2 regions of the Pseudarthrobacter sp. LT1 genome follow, and region 1 is predicted to be linked to the other one. Evidence: riboswitches for the same ligand, from Rfam matches in the RefSeq annotation. Region 1 holds a riboswitch; the other holds the start of a gene.
The links. Region 1 has a riboswitch for cyclic di-AMP ahead of VIK36_RS12140 (C40 family peptidase). Riboswitches for the same ligand answer to the same signal wherever they lie in the genome.
Positions count from the first base shown of each region.

Region 1 (7,543 bases):
AAGGATCTCGTAGCTGAGGCGGGCCATCCGCATGTCTTCCCGCGGCTGGTGCCGTTCAAGGACATCGGCCATGAGGCCCGATGCCGGGGCCATGTGCTGTTCGTGGACGTTCCAGGCACCCTGCGCGTGGATGGTGGAGCGGAACCGCCCGCCGCCCAGGTCCTGGTAGTAGAAATTGCCTTCGGCGAGTTCAGGCAGGTCTGCAGTCAAGGCTGGCCCCTTACGGAAATTCAGTGAATTGCCACTAACTCTATCCCCCGCGGACAGCGCACGGCGCGCCAACGCGGGCAACGAAATGTTGGAGGGTGCGGGTGGCAATCGGACTAGAGTAAGGAACTGGTCCTGTCAGCAACCCTCAAAAGAGGTGTTTCATGCGCGTCATCAGCTACAACCTCCGCAAGCACAAGGCCAGCGGCGAACTTCTCGCCCTGGCCCGCAACCATGACATCGATGCGCTGTGCCTTCAGGAAGTGGATGCCAGCGACCTCCCGGAGACCCTGGGCCCGCTGCACCTGGCGGATGCCACCAAGGGCAACCGGCTGGGTCTGGCCATCTACTACCGCACCAGCCGCTTCACCGCACTGGATACGCAGTCCTTCGCGTTGAAGAAATCAATGCATGACAGGGTGCTGGCTCCGGCCCATGAACGGCTCATCGGCACCAGGGTGATGGACACCGAAACGCAGCATGAGCTGGTGATCGGATCCTTCCATGCAGCCCCGCTGACGGCGTCGAACTCTTTGCGGCGCAAGCAGATCCACGCAGCCCACGCTGAACTGCTGAGCATGGGCAAAGGCCTGATGACCCTGATGGTGGGTGACTTCAACTACCCGTTCTTCACCAAGAACCTGGACATGCACATGAAGAACTCCGGGTATGCCCTCTCCCTGAGCAACCGGCGAACGTACACCCGGTACAAGGTGTTCAAGGGCCACTTCGACTTCGCCACCTCGCTGGGCCTGGACATTGCCAGCGTGGAGACGCTCCCGCGCGGAAATTCAGACCACCTGCCCATCCTGGTGACCGCCGACTACGGCGAAGGCTACTAGCCGGAGGCTCCCCGGGAGGAGTCCGGGGCCGGCCTACCAGGGTTCGCCGGTGTCCAGCTGCGCCAGCAGCTCCGGCCACGCGGCCGCGAAACCGGGGTGCAGGTCCAGGGCCTCCACCTCTGCCACCGGGATCCAGAGCAGGGCAATGCTCTCGGGGTCGCTGATCACCGGCTCGAAGGATTCCCGCACCCTCACCACCACCGTGGTGTAGGACCAGTAGCCATGGTCCAGCACGGACGTGAACAGCACTTCCACGCTCTCCGACGGGACCGCGGCTTCCTCATACGCCTCGCGGAGGGCGCCGTCAACGGGTTCTTCGCCCTGGTGCAGGGCGCCGCCGGGCAGCCCCCAGGTTCCACCGTTATGACTCCAGACCGCACGGTGCTGCAGGAGCACGCCTTTGGCGGGGTCCCAGGCAAGGACGCCCGCCGCGCCGAAACGGCCCCAGTACCTGCCGCGGTCCCCTTCCACCCAGGCGTCGCCCGGGTCGCGGGGACCTGTGCGCTGCGGTGGGGTGGAGGACATGCCTGCGGACGGAAAATGATCCATTGCTCCAGTCTGACAGGTGAAGCGGCCGGGTGCAGTCCCGCAGGAGCGTCAGGCGTTGTGTCCGTGCTCGACGGCGAAATCGCCACCGGGATACATGACGGTTTCGTGCCCGTCGTCGAAGCGGACGACATACGGCGGGCTTCCACCCTCGCCACGGACCTCCAGAATCACCCCGTGCCGGTCCGAGGACCCCACCGTCCTCCCGTGCACAACGATGCGGTCGCCTTGGGCTGCCTCCATGGCAATCACCTCCAAGCCCCCAGATTACGACTCCACGCGGCATGGGAACAGGGCCCTATGGCAGGATGCCGGGTATGCCGTTGAACCTTGTCCTGCTTGCCGATACCCATGTGCCCAAGCGCGCCAGGCACCTGCCGGAGCAGGTGTGGTCCGCAGTGGAACTCGCCGACGCGGTTTTCCACGCCGGTGATTGGGTGGAGGCGGAACTGCTGGACGAATTCGAACGCCGGAGCAAGCGCCTGCTGGGCGTTTTCGGGAACAATGACGGCCCCCAACTTCGCCGCCGGCTGCCAGAAACGGCCACTGCCACCATTGGCGGGGTTCGCTTTGCGGTGGTCCACGAAACCGGCCAGGCGAAGGGCCGTGAACAGCGGTGCGAGGCGCTGTACCCCGATGCCGACGTCCTGGTGTTCGGGCATAGCCACATCCCCTGGGACACGGTGTCGCCGAACGGGCTGCGGCTGTTGAATCCGGGCTCGCCAACCGACCGACGCCGCCAGCCGGCATGCACCTTCATGGAGGCCGTGGTGGACAGCGGGCGGCTGGCGGAGGTCAGGCTGGTGGAGGTCCGCCGCGACTGAGCCCGCGGAGCGGCTTGGCAGGGCAGGGGGCTTCTGCCTAGGGTAGGAAACGTAAGCATGCTTAGTTTCCAGTGGTTGCCCTCGGCAGCCCCAGGCTGCTTCACCATCCCGGGCGATGAACCAGCCCGCGTCCCGCACGAACAGGAGTACCACCATGACTGACCAGTACACCTTCCGTAATCCCGTGACTGCCTACGAAAAGATCTCCCCGCCCAAGCAACACCAGCCTGAGCCCGGGCTTGATGCGGAACTGGCGCCCAAGGCCGACCTCGGGGAAGAGACCTATCGGGGCACCGGGCGGCTGGAAGGCCGCCGGGCGATCGTGACCGGCGCGGACTCAGGCATCGGGGCAGCGACGGCGATCGCCTTTGCACGGGAGGGCGCCGACGTCGTGCTTTCCTACCTGCCGCAGGAAGAGGAGGACGCCTCCCGCATTGCCGGAATCATTGAGGCCGCCGGCCGCAAGGCCGTCAAGGTCCCCGGCGACCTGAAGGACTCCGCCGTGTGCCGGGACCTGGTGGACACGGCGGTGGCCGTCCTGGGCGGGGTTGACATCCTGGTCAACAATGCCGGGAAACAGGTTGCGCAGGAGGACCTGCAGGACATCAGCGACGAGCAGTTCGACCACACCCTGAAGACCAACGTCTATGCCATGTTCTGGGTGACCAAGGCCGCCGTGCCGCACATGCCGGCGGGCTCAACCATCATCAACACCACGTCGATCCAGGCCTACAACCCGTCCCCCACGCTGGTGGACTACGCCACCACCAAGGCCAGCATCAACAACTTCACCAAGGGCCTGGCCCAGCAGCTGGCGCCCAAGGGGATCCGGGTGAATGCGGTGGCCCCGGGGCCCATCTGGACGCCCCTGCAGGTCAGCAGCGGACAGCCCAAGGAGGAACTGCCGGAGTTTGGCCAGTCCACTCCCCTGGGCCGCGCGGGCCAGCCCGCCGAGCTCGCCCCCGCCTATGTCTTCCTGGCCTCGCCCGAGTCCAGCTACGTGGTGGGCGAGACGCTCAATGTCAACGGCGGCAGCCCCACGCCTTAGCGCGCCCTGGGCTCCCCGTACCCCCCCGCGCAGCAGCGGGACAGAAGCCGGGTTTCAGCCGGCCGCGTCCTGGCCGGCCAGGAGCTCGTCCGTGGCCGGGTCCGGTTCCCCGTTGAAGAACTGGGCCAGGACGGTCTTGAACACTGTTTCTCCGGGCGCCGCCCGGAGGAACAGTGTCATGCTGGAGCGGAGCTTCCTGGCGTCGATACCGCCGAAAATGTCTTCGGCGGACTGGTCGGCGTGGTTTGCCAGGACCAGCGCGCACTCCAGGAGCCGCGGGCCCAGCACCTCGTGGTCCAGGTAGGCGCGGGCCTCCGCCAGCGAGGAAATGGCGTACTTGCGGGAGGTGGCGCTCTGTCCCAGCCCGGCAATCTGCGGGAAGACAAACCACATCCAGTGCCCGGACTTCCGGCCGACCTGCAGTTCGCCCAGCGCCTGCTCATAGGTTCCGCCGGTGTTTTGCGCGGCAACAAAACGCTCAAGGTCAAACGGCTCATTCATGGGGATCTCCTCGGTACGTTTCAAATGGTCAAGTCTTTTTCAAGGGCGTCGGCCGCCGCCCGCAGCTGGGGGTCCGGGTCTTCCCGCCACCGCGCCACGACAACGCCTGCCCGCTGCCGTTCGCGCTCCCCCAGCCCCGCCAGCAACGGGACCAGGACGTCGGCGAGAAGGGGCCCGGTCAGGTCCGCTGCCTGCGCGGAGCGAAGGAAACCCTCCAGCCGGGTCAGGTCAGAGTGACGGAGCAGCCGCACCCGTGACTGCAGCAGGACCACCGCTGCCAGGCGGCGCTCGAACACCGGCCGGGAACCGGGCCGCGGCTGGCCCCACAGGGCGGAGGCCAGCATGACCGTGCCGTCATGGTCCAGGTCCTTGAACTTCCGCAGCGCATCGCGCACGGTCCCGCGAACGGCCCCCACAGAGGAACCATAAGAGGCAAGCACCCCGCCCAGCCGTGCCCCGACGTCGTCCGCCCGGTACCAGGCGCCCTCGTTCTGCAGGGTCCGGTCCACGAAATCCGCCGCCGCGGACACAACGTCCGCCGTACCGGTCATCGCCCGCGCCCGGACGCCGCGTGGTGGATGCAGTACGGGGTCCACGGGCGGGCTTCCAGCCTGCCCTCGGCGATGGGCTCCCCGCATACGGCGCAGGTTCCATAGGTCCCCGCCGCCAGCCGGGCAAGCGCCGCTTCAATCTGGTCCAGGCCCGCCGAACTCTGTTTCAGGAGCGCAGAGGCCTGTGAGAGTTCGAAGGCGATGGTGGCACCCTCGGGATCGTGCTCGTCGTCGACATTGGAACCCTGGCGCGCCGAGTTTGCTGCCTCGATGTCCGCCCGCAGCGCCGGCAACAGTGCCAGGCGCCGCGCCCGCTCCTCTTCGAGCAGCGCACGGAACCGTTCGAAATCTGGCATGGAGACAGCCTAACGCGTCAGTCAGTACCAGTTCAGGGTTACGGAGTGGTTCCAGGCCGCGCACGGTGAACCGTAGCGGTCACGGATGTAGCCCAGGCCCCATTCGATCTGGGTGCGATAGCTGGTGAGCCAGTCGCCGCCGGCGCTGGCGTACTTCCCCGGGGGCAGGGCCTGGGGAATTCCATAGGCTCCGGAGTAGGCGTTGGTGGCGGTGGTCAACCAGTTGGACTCCTTGGTCCACAGCTGGGCCAGGCACAGGAACTGGCCCTGGCCCCACCCGTAGGCGGGCAGGCGTCCGGACGCGTAGCTTTTCGCCCCGGCGGGATCATTGACCGCGCCGGGGGCCGGACCGGGTTGGGCCGGATTGGCCTGGGCAGGGTCGGCACGGGGTGCGGGCTCCTGGGGCTGCCGGGCTGCCGCTGCGGCACCCTTGGCTGCGGCCTCCGCCTGTCCGCGGGCCTGCTCCTCAGCGGCGGCGCGCTTGGCCGCCTGGGCCGCCTCATAGGCAGCCAGTGCAGCCCAGCCCTGCCGGTACCCACCCTCCATGGCCGCCGTCGTACCTTTCAGCGTGGCGAGCTGGGCGGTCAGCTCAGTGCCGTGCCGCTGCTCCTCCGCGACCTGCCCGGCCAGCGAAGCCTGGGCAGAACGTGCGGCGTCCAGTTTTGCTTTCGCTTCCCCGGACAGGCGTTCCCGCTCGCCCTTGGCGGCCTTTTCCTGTGCGGTGAGCGCGGTGGCCGTCTTTTCGGCGGCCGCAGCATTGCTGACCAGGGTGGCCAGGGCAACCGCCATGAGGCCCCCGTCAAGGGGGAGCCTCCCCAAGGTCACGAACGGGCGCATGGTCCCGAAGCTTACCGTCGGGATTGGGCGCAGGGCAGGGGCCTGTTTCCACATTGTTACCGTGCTTCACGGGCAAAGTATCACCTGAGGTCAGGCCCTGGCTCGCGGTGTATGTCCAGACGTTTGCCCAATGCGAGAGAACAACCTCGTATGTTATCCAAATGTGACAATCACGCCGCACGTGGGTTATGGTCTTTTGGTGTCCCTCTCAGACGGGACATTCCCGTCAGCATGCCGAGCCCTGCCGCTGATCATGGGATTCAACCGCTCCAGTTGGCAGGGACGGGGGAACCAAGTTTCCGCGGCCACTTGTGGCCTTGGGGTTAAGTCGATAGCGCCTCCGCACATCGCGGGGTTGCTTCCGGCCGGGTATCTCCAGCCCGAACCCGACAGCTCACCCCGCAGGCATGGGAGAGGCGATCAACCGTGTCAAAAATTTCAACCACTGCCCGTCACCGCGCGACCCCGGCCCGCTCCATTGTGCTCGAGGGCCTCGCAGTAACAGCCAAGTCCCAGGCCCGCTCCCTGGGCCGTCCCGCGCTCGCCGTTGCTGCGGCATCCGGCATTGCCTTCGGAGTCGGCGCCCCGGCCCATGCAGGTGTATCCGCCCCGGACACCACTGAGCAGACCAGCGTCCAGGCCACCTCGGCTCCTGCCGCCCCGGCCGCAGCCCCCGCCGCAGCAGCAGGGAACGTCCACACGGTCGTTTCCGGCGACACCCTCGGCGCCATTGCAGCAGCCTACGGCGTCAGCCTCAACGGCGTGCTGTCCGCCAACGGCCTGGGACTGTCCTCGGTCATCTACCCGGGCGACCAGATCCAGATTCCCGGCGCAGGCTACACCGCCGCCCCGGCGCCCGCCCCTGCAGCAGCACCCGTGCAGGCCGCAGCCGCCACCGCACCGGCGAACACCGGCATGAACATGTCCTACGCCTCGGCCACCCCGGTGGCATCCACCACCGGCACGGGCACCGGCGCTGCGATCCTCGCCTCGGCCTACAGCCAGCTGGGCTTCAAGCAGGATTGCACCGCCATGGTCGAGAAGGCTCTGCGCTCCGTCGGCAAGTCCGTGGGCGATCTGGCCCCCACCCAGTTCTTCCAGTACGGCACCGTCGTAGGCGCTCCCGCCCCCGGTGACCTGATCATCACCTCCGGCCACGTGGGCGTTTACGCAGGCAACGGCCAGGTTGTCAGCGGCGGCGTCAACGGCTTCGACACGCAGGTGCACTCCATCAGCTGGCTCGGCGGCTACTCCGCTGTGCGCGTAGCCTAGTCTTCGCACTGTCCGGCGCCGTTGGCGGCGCCGGACGAAGCAGGAGGGTGGCAGCCGGGAATACCGGCTGCCACCCTCCTGTCGTTTTACCCCGCGGGCCGCCTCGGTCAGGTCCCGCAGAAGGTCATGTAGCTGCCGAAGTCGTCGGGCGCCCCCTGCAGGTAACGTTCCAGCCCGGGCCGCTCGGTGAAGGGTTCACTGACCGCCTCCAGCAGCTGCTGCAGCGGAGCGAGGTTTCCGCCGGTGGCAGCGGACAGCGCCTCCTCCACAAGGTGGTTCCGCGGAATGTAGGCCGGGTTCACGCTGTCCATCAGCTCCGCGTCAGGCTGCAGCGCCTGCCACCGCTCCAGCCAGGCATCGAGGGCGGCCAGGTCAAGGACCATGCCGCGCACGGGACGGAGGTCCCCGCGGGCCGCTTTGCCCAGGTTGCGGAAGAACAAGGTGTAGTCCACGGGTCCGTCCTTCAGGATGTCGAGGACATCATCCACCAGGGCCCCGGCGGCGCCGCTTTCATCGACGCCGCCCAGGCCCAACTTGCCCGTCATCCCGCGGGTCCATG
Region 1 covers NZ_CP141830.1:2,579,923-2,587,465, forward strand. Annotated here, with positions in the region: gene VIK36_RS12090 (thioesterase family protein) at 1-210, opposite strand, end outside; gene VIK36_RS12095 (endonuclease/exonuclease/phosphatase family protein) at 372-1,049, shown strand; gene VIK36_RS12100 (NUDIX domain-containing protein) at 1,083-1,598, opposite strand; gene VIK36_RS12105 (DUF1918 domain-containing protein) at 1,647-1,838, opposite strand; gene VIK36_RS12110 (metallophosphoesterase family protein) at 1,913-2,419, shown strand; gene VIK36_RS12115 (glucose 1-dehydrogenase) at 2,574-3,467, shown strand; gene VIK36_RS12120 (DUF1810 domain-containing protein) at 3,522-3,968, opposite strand; gene VIK36_RS12125 (DNA alkylation repair protein) at 3,989-4,519, opposite strand; gene VIK36_RS12130 (TraR/DksA family transcriptional regulator) at 4,516-4,875, opposite strand; gene VIK36_RS12135 (hypothetical protein) at 4,897-5,712, opposite strand; cyclic di-AMP (ydaO/yuaA leader) riboswitch at 5,965-6,135, shown strand; gene VIK36_RS12140 (C40 family peptidase) at 6,139-6,984, shown strand; gene VIK36_RS12145 (protein adenylyltransferase SelO) at 7,092-7,543, opposite strand, start outside.

Region 2 (7,543 bases), 2.0 Mb from region 1:
GTGGTCCGGCTCCAGGGCCAGCACCTGCCCGGCAGACTCCAGCAGGACACCGATCCATTCCGGCCCGTTCACCAGCCAGCACGCGTCAAGGATGTCACCTGGGGCCACCCGCAGCGCCGCTGCCAGCTGCCGGCGGACGGGCTCCTCCACGGGGCCGGATCGCGTCAGGGGCGGCGCCGCGAAAGCCAGCCTCCCGCCGTCGCGCTTGATCCGGACCAGCCCCGCAGCGCATTCCTGCACCACGCAGCCGTCGGACTTTGGCACCCCTCCGCTTTCCAGCCACGTATGGGCAGAGCCCAGCGTCGGGTGGCCCGCAAACGGGAACTCCTCGGTCCCGGTAAAAATCCTGACCCGGTAGTCGGCGCGGGAATCCCGGGGAGGCAGCAGGAAGGTGGTTTCCGAGAGGTTGGTCCAGTTGGCGAAGTGCTGCATGGTTGCCGCGTCCAGGCCTTGGGCGTCCAGCACGACGGCGAGCGGATTGCCACGGTAGGCCAGGCCGGCGAAAACATCCACTTGGTGGAAGGGGCGGTGGCGGGGGTTCGGGTTCACCGGAGCAGGCTACCACCGCACAAACGAAAGACCCCCGCCGCCGGAGTCCGGCGACGGGGGTCGTAACGTGGAGTGGGGAAATTACTTTCCTGCCACCACGTCCAGTTCGATCACAGCGGCAACGTCAGCGTGGAGGCGGACGTTGGCCTGGTAGGAACCAACCGACTTGATGTGTGCGGGCAGTTCAACCTTGCGCTTGTCGATCTTGCCAAGGCCAGCGGCCTCAACAGCGTCGGCGACGTCGCCCTGCTTGACGGTGCCGAACAGGCGGCCGGACTCGCCGGCCTTGACGACCAGCTTGACCGGCTTGGCGGACAGTGCAGCGGCCTGCTTCTGAGCATCTTCCAGGGAAGCGTGCTCGCGGGCGGCGCGGGCAGCCTTGATGGACTCAACCTGCTTCTCGCCACCCTTCGACCAGGTCAGGGCGAAGTTGCGGGGCAGCAGGTAGTTACGTGCGTAACCGTCCTTGACCTCGACAACATCGCCGGCAGCACCGAGACCGGTGACTTCGTGGGTCAGAATGAGCTTTGCCATGTTAGTTAATCCCTTCCTTAGCCGCGGCCAGCGCCGGAGTAAGGCAGCAGAGCAACTTCGCGGGCGTTCTTGATTGCCTGGGCGATCTTGCGCTGTTCCTGCACCGTGACGCCAGTGACGCGACGGGCGCGGATCTTGCCGCGGTCGGAGATGAACTTGCGCAGCAATGCTACGTCCTTGTAGTCGATGACAGTGATGTCAGCGGCCTTCAAGGGGTTGGACTTTGGTTTGGGCTTACGGAGTTCAGCCTTAGCCATCGTGGAGCTCCTATTCTAGGGAGCCCGTGGATGTTGATCCACGGGATGGTGGTGGTCCGACGGCGGCAGTGCCTTGGGTGCGTGGCGCACCCGGGCAGTCCCGGAGCCGGGCCGATATTTGGGTTTTAGAAGGGAGGTTCGGAATCGGGGCCGTTGCCCCAGCCGCCTGCGTTGGATACACCGGGCGTAGCCCAGGGATCGTCCTGTGCAGCCTGCTGGTTGCCGCCGCCCCAGCCTCCACCGGAGTTGCCACCCTGGTTTCCACCAGAGTTGCCGCCTCCGAAGCCACCGCCGCTGTTGCCGCCGCCGAAGCCGCCGCCACCCTGTCCGCCGGAGCGCTGGGTGCGGTTGACCTTGGCATTGGCGTAGCGCAGGCTGGGGCCGATTTCATCGACCTCAAGCTCGATAACGGTGCGCTTTTCGCCTTCTTTTGTTTCGTAGGAACGGCTCTTCAGGCGGCCGGTCACGATCACGCGCATGCCCTTGGTCAGGGATTCGGCGACGTTCTCGGCTGCTTCACGCCATACGGCAGCGCGGAGAAACAGGGTTTCCCCGTCCTTCCACTCGTTGGACTGGCGATCAAAGGTGCGGGGGGTGGAAGCGATGGTGAAGTTCGCTACTGCCGAACCTGACGGTGTGAACCGCAATTCCGGGTCATTGGTGAGGTTACCGATGACCGTAATGGTGGTCTCGCCTGCCATCTACTGCCTCCTTGTTCGATCCTGGGTGAAGAGTGCGTTTCCTGCGGGGTAAAGAATGAAGACGGTGCTGAATTACTCAGCAACAACCTTCTGCTCTTCGGGGCGGGTGATCTTGGTGCGCATGATGGTCTCGTTAAGAGACAGCTGGCGGTCAAGTTCCTTGGCGGTCTCCGGCTTGGCGGTGAAGTTCACCACGGCGTAGATACCTTCGGACTTCTTCTTGATGTCGTAAGCCAGACGGCGACGGCCCCAGATGTCAACCTTTTCGATGGTTCCACCATCGTTGGTGATGACGTTCAGGAACTTCTGAAGCGACGGCTCAACGGTACGCTCTTCGACCTCGGGGTCGATGATTACCATCAATTCGTAAGGACGCATATGTGAACCCACCTCCTTTGGGCTAAGCGGTTACGGCATTTCCGTAACAGGAGGTTCATTTGCGATTCCGTGCAATGCCTTGCCGCCGGAACGGAGGCAGGACGCAGCACAGACTTCAATATCCTAGTGCATTTGGACCCGATAGGCGATTCGCGCTTGACCCAAGGCTAGCCCCGCTGGAGGTGGGCAGCAGCCGGAGGTTCAGCCATGTGGAAAACCTGCAGCCAGCGGCGTCCGTTACCAATGCACTTTCGCCGACCGGGCAGCGCCACGCCAACGCAGTGAGGTCCGTTACCTAATTGTGATTCTTGGAGCCCTTTCGTGTACGGTCGTCCGGGGGCCGCCCCCAGCCGGCTCCAGTCCCGGATGCCGCCCAACTCTGCCGCGTCCGTGATTAACACCAGATACCAGGCAGAGGCGGGGGACCCGAGCGTCCCGGGCGAGGCCACGTGCCCGCCCTTGGGGTGAAGCCGCAACCCGCGGCCGGATGCCCTCATCCGAACCCGACAGCTAACTCCGCAGGCGATGAGAGGTAGCTTTTCCATGCCCGCACCCCGCAAAGGCAGCGCCAACCCAGCGCACCGTTATCAAAATGAGATAGATCCTGCCGGGACATCCCCGGCCTCCCGGTCCGGTGCTCCAGCCCAGGCGCGCCGTCGCTGGCCTCTTGCCGCCGGTCTTGCCGCAGCACTCCTCGGCCTAGGTTCCCTGGGCCTGGGCCTGACCCACGGTGACGGAACCGCGGATGTGGCGCGGGTGGCAAGTGCCGAGGATGCCGGCAGCGCCGTACCCAGCCAAACTCCGGACGTTCCGGTTCCCGCTCCAACGCCCGTCCCCGCAGTCGAGGCCGCTCCTGCCGCCGCTCCTTCCCCGGCAGAGGCACCGGCACCTGCCCCCGCGGCAGTGCCGGCACCCGCCGCGCCTGCCCCTCCCTCCGAATCCCCGATCGCAGTGGCGCCGGCAGCGGCACAGCTGGCAAGCAGCGGGACGCCTGCGCCCGCCGGGGTCCCCGGGAACTGGACCATGACCTTCGCCGACGAGTTCAACGGGGCCGGACTGGACGCCGCGAAGTGGTCCGGCTGCTGGTTCTCCCCCGGCTGCGGAACCATGAACAAGGTCTCCACCAGCCCGGCGAACGTCTCCGTGGCCAACGGCAACCTGGCCCTGGGCCTCAGCTCATCCACCTCCGGCGGACTGGTATCCACCAACCCGAGGGGCGGGGCGGGGACCGGCTTCCAGTTCACCACCGGCTACGTCGAGGCCAGGATCAAGTTCCCGGGCAACGCCAACGGCCTCTACAACTGGCCTGCCTTCTGGACCACCGGACAGTCGTGGCCGGCCACCGGCGAGAATGACATCGCCGAGGTGCTGCAGGCCAGGATGACCGTGAACTACCACTCCGGTTCCGGCTCCCACAACCAGGGCGGCGTGGGCGGCAACTGGGCCAACGAGTACCACACCTTTGGCCTGCACCGGATGCCAAACACCTCGGACGTGTACTTCGACGGCGTAAAGGTCAAGTCCTACCCCACCGACGACGGAAATGCCCCGCAGTACATCGTGCTGAATGTTGGCGCCTCCTCCACGAACCCGGCCTACGGCGCACCGTCCCAGATGATGGTGGACTACGTGCGCGCCTGGCAGTAGCAGGCCACGCACCCAGGTAAGAAGGGCGACGGCGGAACCTCCCGCCGTCGCCCTTTTTCGGCTTCCCTCAAGGTTGCCTAAAGCAACCCTCCGGGGACTATGTGATCCAGTACACTCTTGCAATGAAGCTCCTGTACGTGACGGAAAGCGTGCCCAACCGGGATCCGGAACTGGGGGATGGAAGCTCGATGATCCCGTACGAAGTGATCCTGCACCTCCCCCCTGACGTTGCCGTCACGCTGCTGACCTTCTCGGGTCCTGTTCCGGTTCCGGCAGAAATCAGGAACCGCTGCGATACCGTGTACGAACTGGCCCCGCGGGAAGAACTTTCGGCCTTTGCCCGCTCCATGGGCGGCCTTACGGGACTGGGAAAACACCGGCGGTCCACCCCGTCTGCCCGCGCAGCCGCCGCCCGGTTGTCCGCAAGCCGGGACGCAACCCTGATCCATGGCCCCCACGCCCTTTTCCTGTCCCACTGCATCACCGGTCCCTTGGTGCTGCAGACAGTGGACCCCTGGTCCATCCGGGCCGGCATGGATACCGCGATCGCACGCACCTTCCGGCCCGCCTACCGGCTGCGCGAACAATTGGCCGCCCGCGCTGAGCGGCAGCTGCCGCCCCGGGCCAGGCTCCTGACCGTCGGAGCCCAGGACGCAGCGGCCTGGTCCGCCACGCTCGGCAGGGCGGTCACGAGCATCCCCAACGGCACGGCGGTGGCCACCGGTCCCCGCCGGGAGCGGAAGGCCCCCGTGGTGTGCTTCGCGGGCAGCCTGAACTACGCGCCCAACGCGGACAGCGCGACGGTACTGGTCAACAGGATCGCGCCGCTGGTGTGGCGGGAGGTCCCGGACGCCCGCTTCGTCATCGCAGGGCGGCGCCCCACACCGGCGGTGCAGGCGCTGGCCGGACCCCGGGTGGACATCCTGGCCAACGTGCCTTCCATCCTGGACGTGTTCCAGGGGGCGGATGTGGCGGTTTTCCCGGACGAGCACGGCGTAGGAATCCGGAACTCCGTCCTGGAGGCCCTCGCCGCGGGTCTGCCCGTGGTGGCCACCCCGGTGGCCGCGAGGGAACTTCCCGCGCATCCGCTGCTGGCCGTTCGGGACAGCCAGGATGCACTTGTCCGCGAGGTGGTGGAACACCTCACCGCTCCCAAGCATCCGCCCGGGCCTTCCCACGGCGCTGCGGGAACGGCGGCCGCAGGCGCAGTCCGCACCTGGGACACCGTGGCAGGCGAATACCTGGCGGAAGTCCATGCGGCCATGGCTGGTTTATCCCCCGCGGGGGAGCTTACCCGGACGAACAGGCAACCATGACGTACGCGCCGGGGGAACTGGAGCGCAAGGGAGTCCGGGGAGCCCTGTGGCAGGGGCTCGCCTTCGCCTCGGGCAGGGTGATCGTGCTGGTGACCACGGTGGTCCTGGCACGGCTGCTCTCGCCTGAGGAATACGGCCTGGTCGCCCTGGCGCTGGTGCTGATGGCCTACGCCGAAACCATCGCCGATGCCGGGGTGGGACAGGCCTTGGTTTACCTGCCCAAGACACCGGTCATCGCCAGATCGGCGCTGCTGCTTTCCGTTGCCCTGGGCGCAGTGCTGGCCTTGGCCGCCCTGCTTGCTGCTGACGCGGTGGAGGACCTTCTTGGGCTGGACGGCGTGGCCCCGCTGGTGCAGGTCCTTGGCGTTTCGGTGTTTGCCACGGCCTGCGGCGCCGTCCCGGAAGCCATCATGCGCCGGGACCTGAAGTTCAGGCAGCTCACGGCGGCTCCGGTACTGCGCGCCGCAACCATGGGAACGGTGACCCTTTACCTGGCGTTCACCGGCCACGGCGCCTGGTCACTCGCCGTCGGAACGGCTGCCGGGTCCGTGGCCTATGCCGCCACCTGCTGGTTCCTGGTCCGCCGCGAGGCGCCCTGGCAAATCTGGCGTGTGAGCAAAAGCGCCATCGGGGAAAACGTCCGCTTCGGCGCTCCCGTGGCCGGCAGCACCATGCTTGCCAGGGCGATCTTCGACGTCGATTACCTGGTCATCGGCATTGTGCTGGGCGCACACGCCCTGGGTCTCTATACCCTCGCGTTCCGGCTGCCGGAGGCCCTGATCCTGAACGTGTTCTTTGTCCTGTCCACCGTCCTGTTCCCCCTGTACACGCAGGTCCGGGGCGACCGGCAGCGGCTGCGGGACGGCTACCTGAAGAGTGTCACCGTGCAGGCGCTGTACGGCATCACGGCAGGTGTGGGCCTGGCCGTGGTGGCACCCGTCCTGGTCCCGGTCCTTTTCGGGCAGCAATGGGAGGAATCGGTCACGCCCCTGGTATTCCTGGCCCTGTACGCGGCCGCCCGCTCCCTGGGCGCCGGGGCCAATGATGTCTACAAGGCGATGGGCCGCCCCGGTCTGTCCATCTGGATCTCCGTGGTCCGCCTGGTGGTCCTCCTCCCGGCCCTGATCTTCGCCACCCAGTGGGGCATCGTAGGTGTCGCCTGCGCCCAGATGGTGGTGGCCGTGGTCTTCGCCTTCGGCATGCAGGCAGTAGCCGCCAAGGTCATGGGCACAAGGATGCGCCGGATGATGCGGGCCGCCGCTCCGGGCCTGGTGTGCGGCGCCGCGGTGGGCCTGGGGGGCCTGGTCAACCTGGCACGGCATGCCCTGGGACCGGTCCCCACGCTGGTTGTCATGGTGGTGGCCGGAGTGGGCGCGGTATACGCAGTGCTGCGGTTCGGCTACCGGGACCTGCACGACGAGATCCTGGGTCTTTTCCGGCACAACCACGAAAACCCGGGAGCGGCGGACAGCCGGACCTCCTAGCGGGTGGCCGCCCTACGCGGCTTCCACAACATGGCGCCACAACCAGAAGTCCCTGTCCGCCTGGAGGGCGGCCCGGACTTTCCCGTTTCCCTGCGTCGGATCAGCCTCCGCCTCCTGCGCCAGCCGGTCGGCAAGCGTGGCGGTGGAACGCGCCCACGTGGCGATGACCAGCAGCGGGAGGAGTGAGTGGTCCACTCCCCGCATGCCAAGGTGGCTGGACAGCGGCTCCAGCGCCCAGCCGCCCTTCCCGAAGGCCTTGTCAAAGGCCGCCATCTGGGCCTCCCGGGCGAACGCCTGCTCGCTGGATTCGCTCAAGTACTGGAGGTAGAACACCAGGTCGTGCCCGGGGACTCCATCCGTGAGCGAGCGTTCCCAGTCCATGACCTGCAGGGCGCCGCCGGGTTTAACAAGCAGGTTGGGATGGCTCAGGTCGCCGTGTTCGATGACCGCGGGCAGTTGCGAGCTGCGCAGCGGGGCAAGGAGTTCGTGCGTGCGCCCAACGAGCTCATTCGTCCGGGCATCCGGGCCGGCCAATCCTTCCAGGGCCGCCAATGGCGCGGCAACGGCGCGCTGGTACCAGTCCACGTTGCCGGCGGCGGGCTGCGTGCAGGGAAGTGCCCCCACGAATGCGGCTCCGGTGGCGACGGCGGCAGGCAGGTCCGCTGCCACCGTCCTGG
Region 2 covers NZ_CP141830.1:4,567,430-4,574,972, forward strand. Annotated here, with positions in the region: gene VIK36_RS21445 (PhzF family phenazine biosynthesis protein) at 1-549, opposite strand, end outside; gene rplI (50S ribosomal protein L9) at 631-1,083, opposite strand; gene rpsR (30S ribosomal protein S18) at 1,101-1,340, opposite strand; gene VIK36_RS21460 (single-stranded DNA-binding protein) at 1,466-2,041, opposite strand; gene rpsF (30S ribosomal protein S6) at 2,114-2,419, opposite strand; cyclic di-AMP (ydaO/yuaA leader) riboswitch at 2,808-2,959, shown strand; gene VIK36_RS21470 (glycoside hydrolase family 16 protein) at 2,963-4,066, shown strand; gene VIK36_RS21475 (glycosyltransferase family 4 protein) at 4,189-5,382, shown strand; gene VIK36_RS21480 (oligosaccharide flippase family protein) at 5,379-6,866, shown strand; gene VIK36_RS21485 (aminoglycoside phosphotransferase family protein) at 6,879-7,543, opposite strand, start outside.
Region 2: it holds a riboswitch for cyclic di-AMP, as region 1 does, so the genes downstream of both, VIK36_RS21470 (glycoside hydrolase family 16 protein) here and VIK36_RS12140 (C40 family peptidase) in region 1, are expected to answer to the same signal.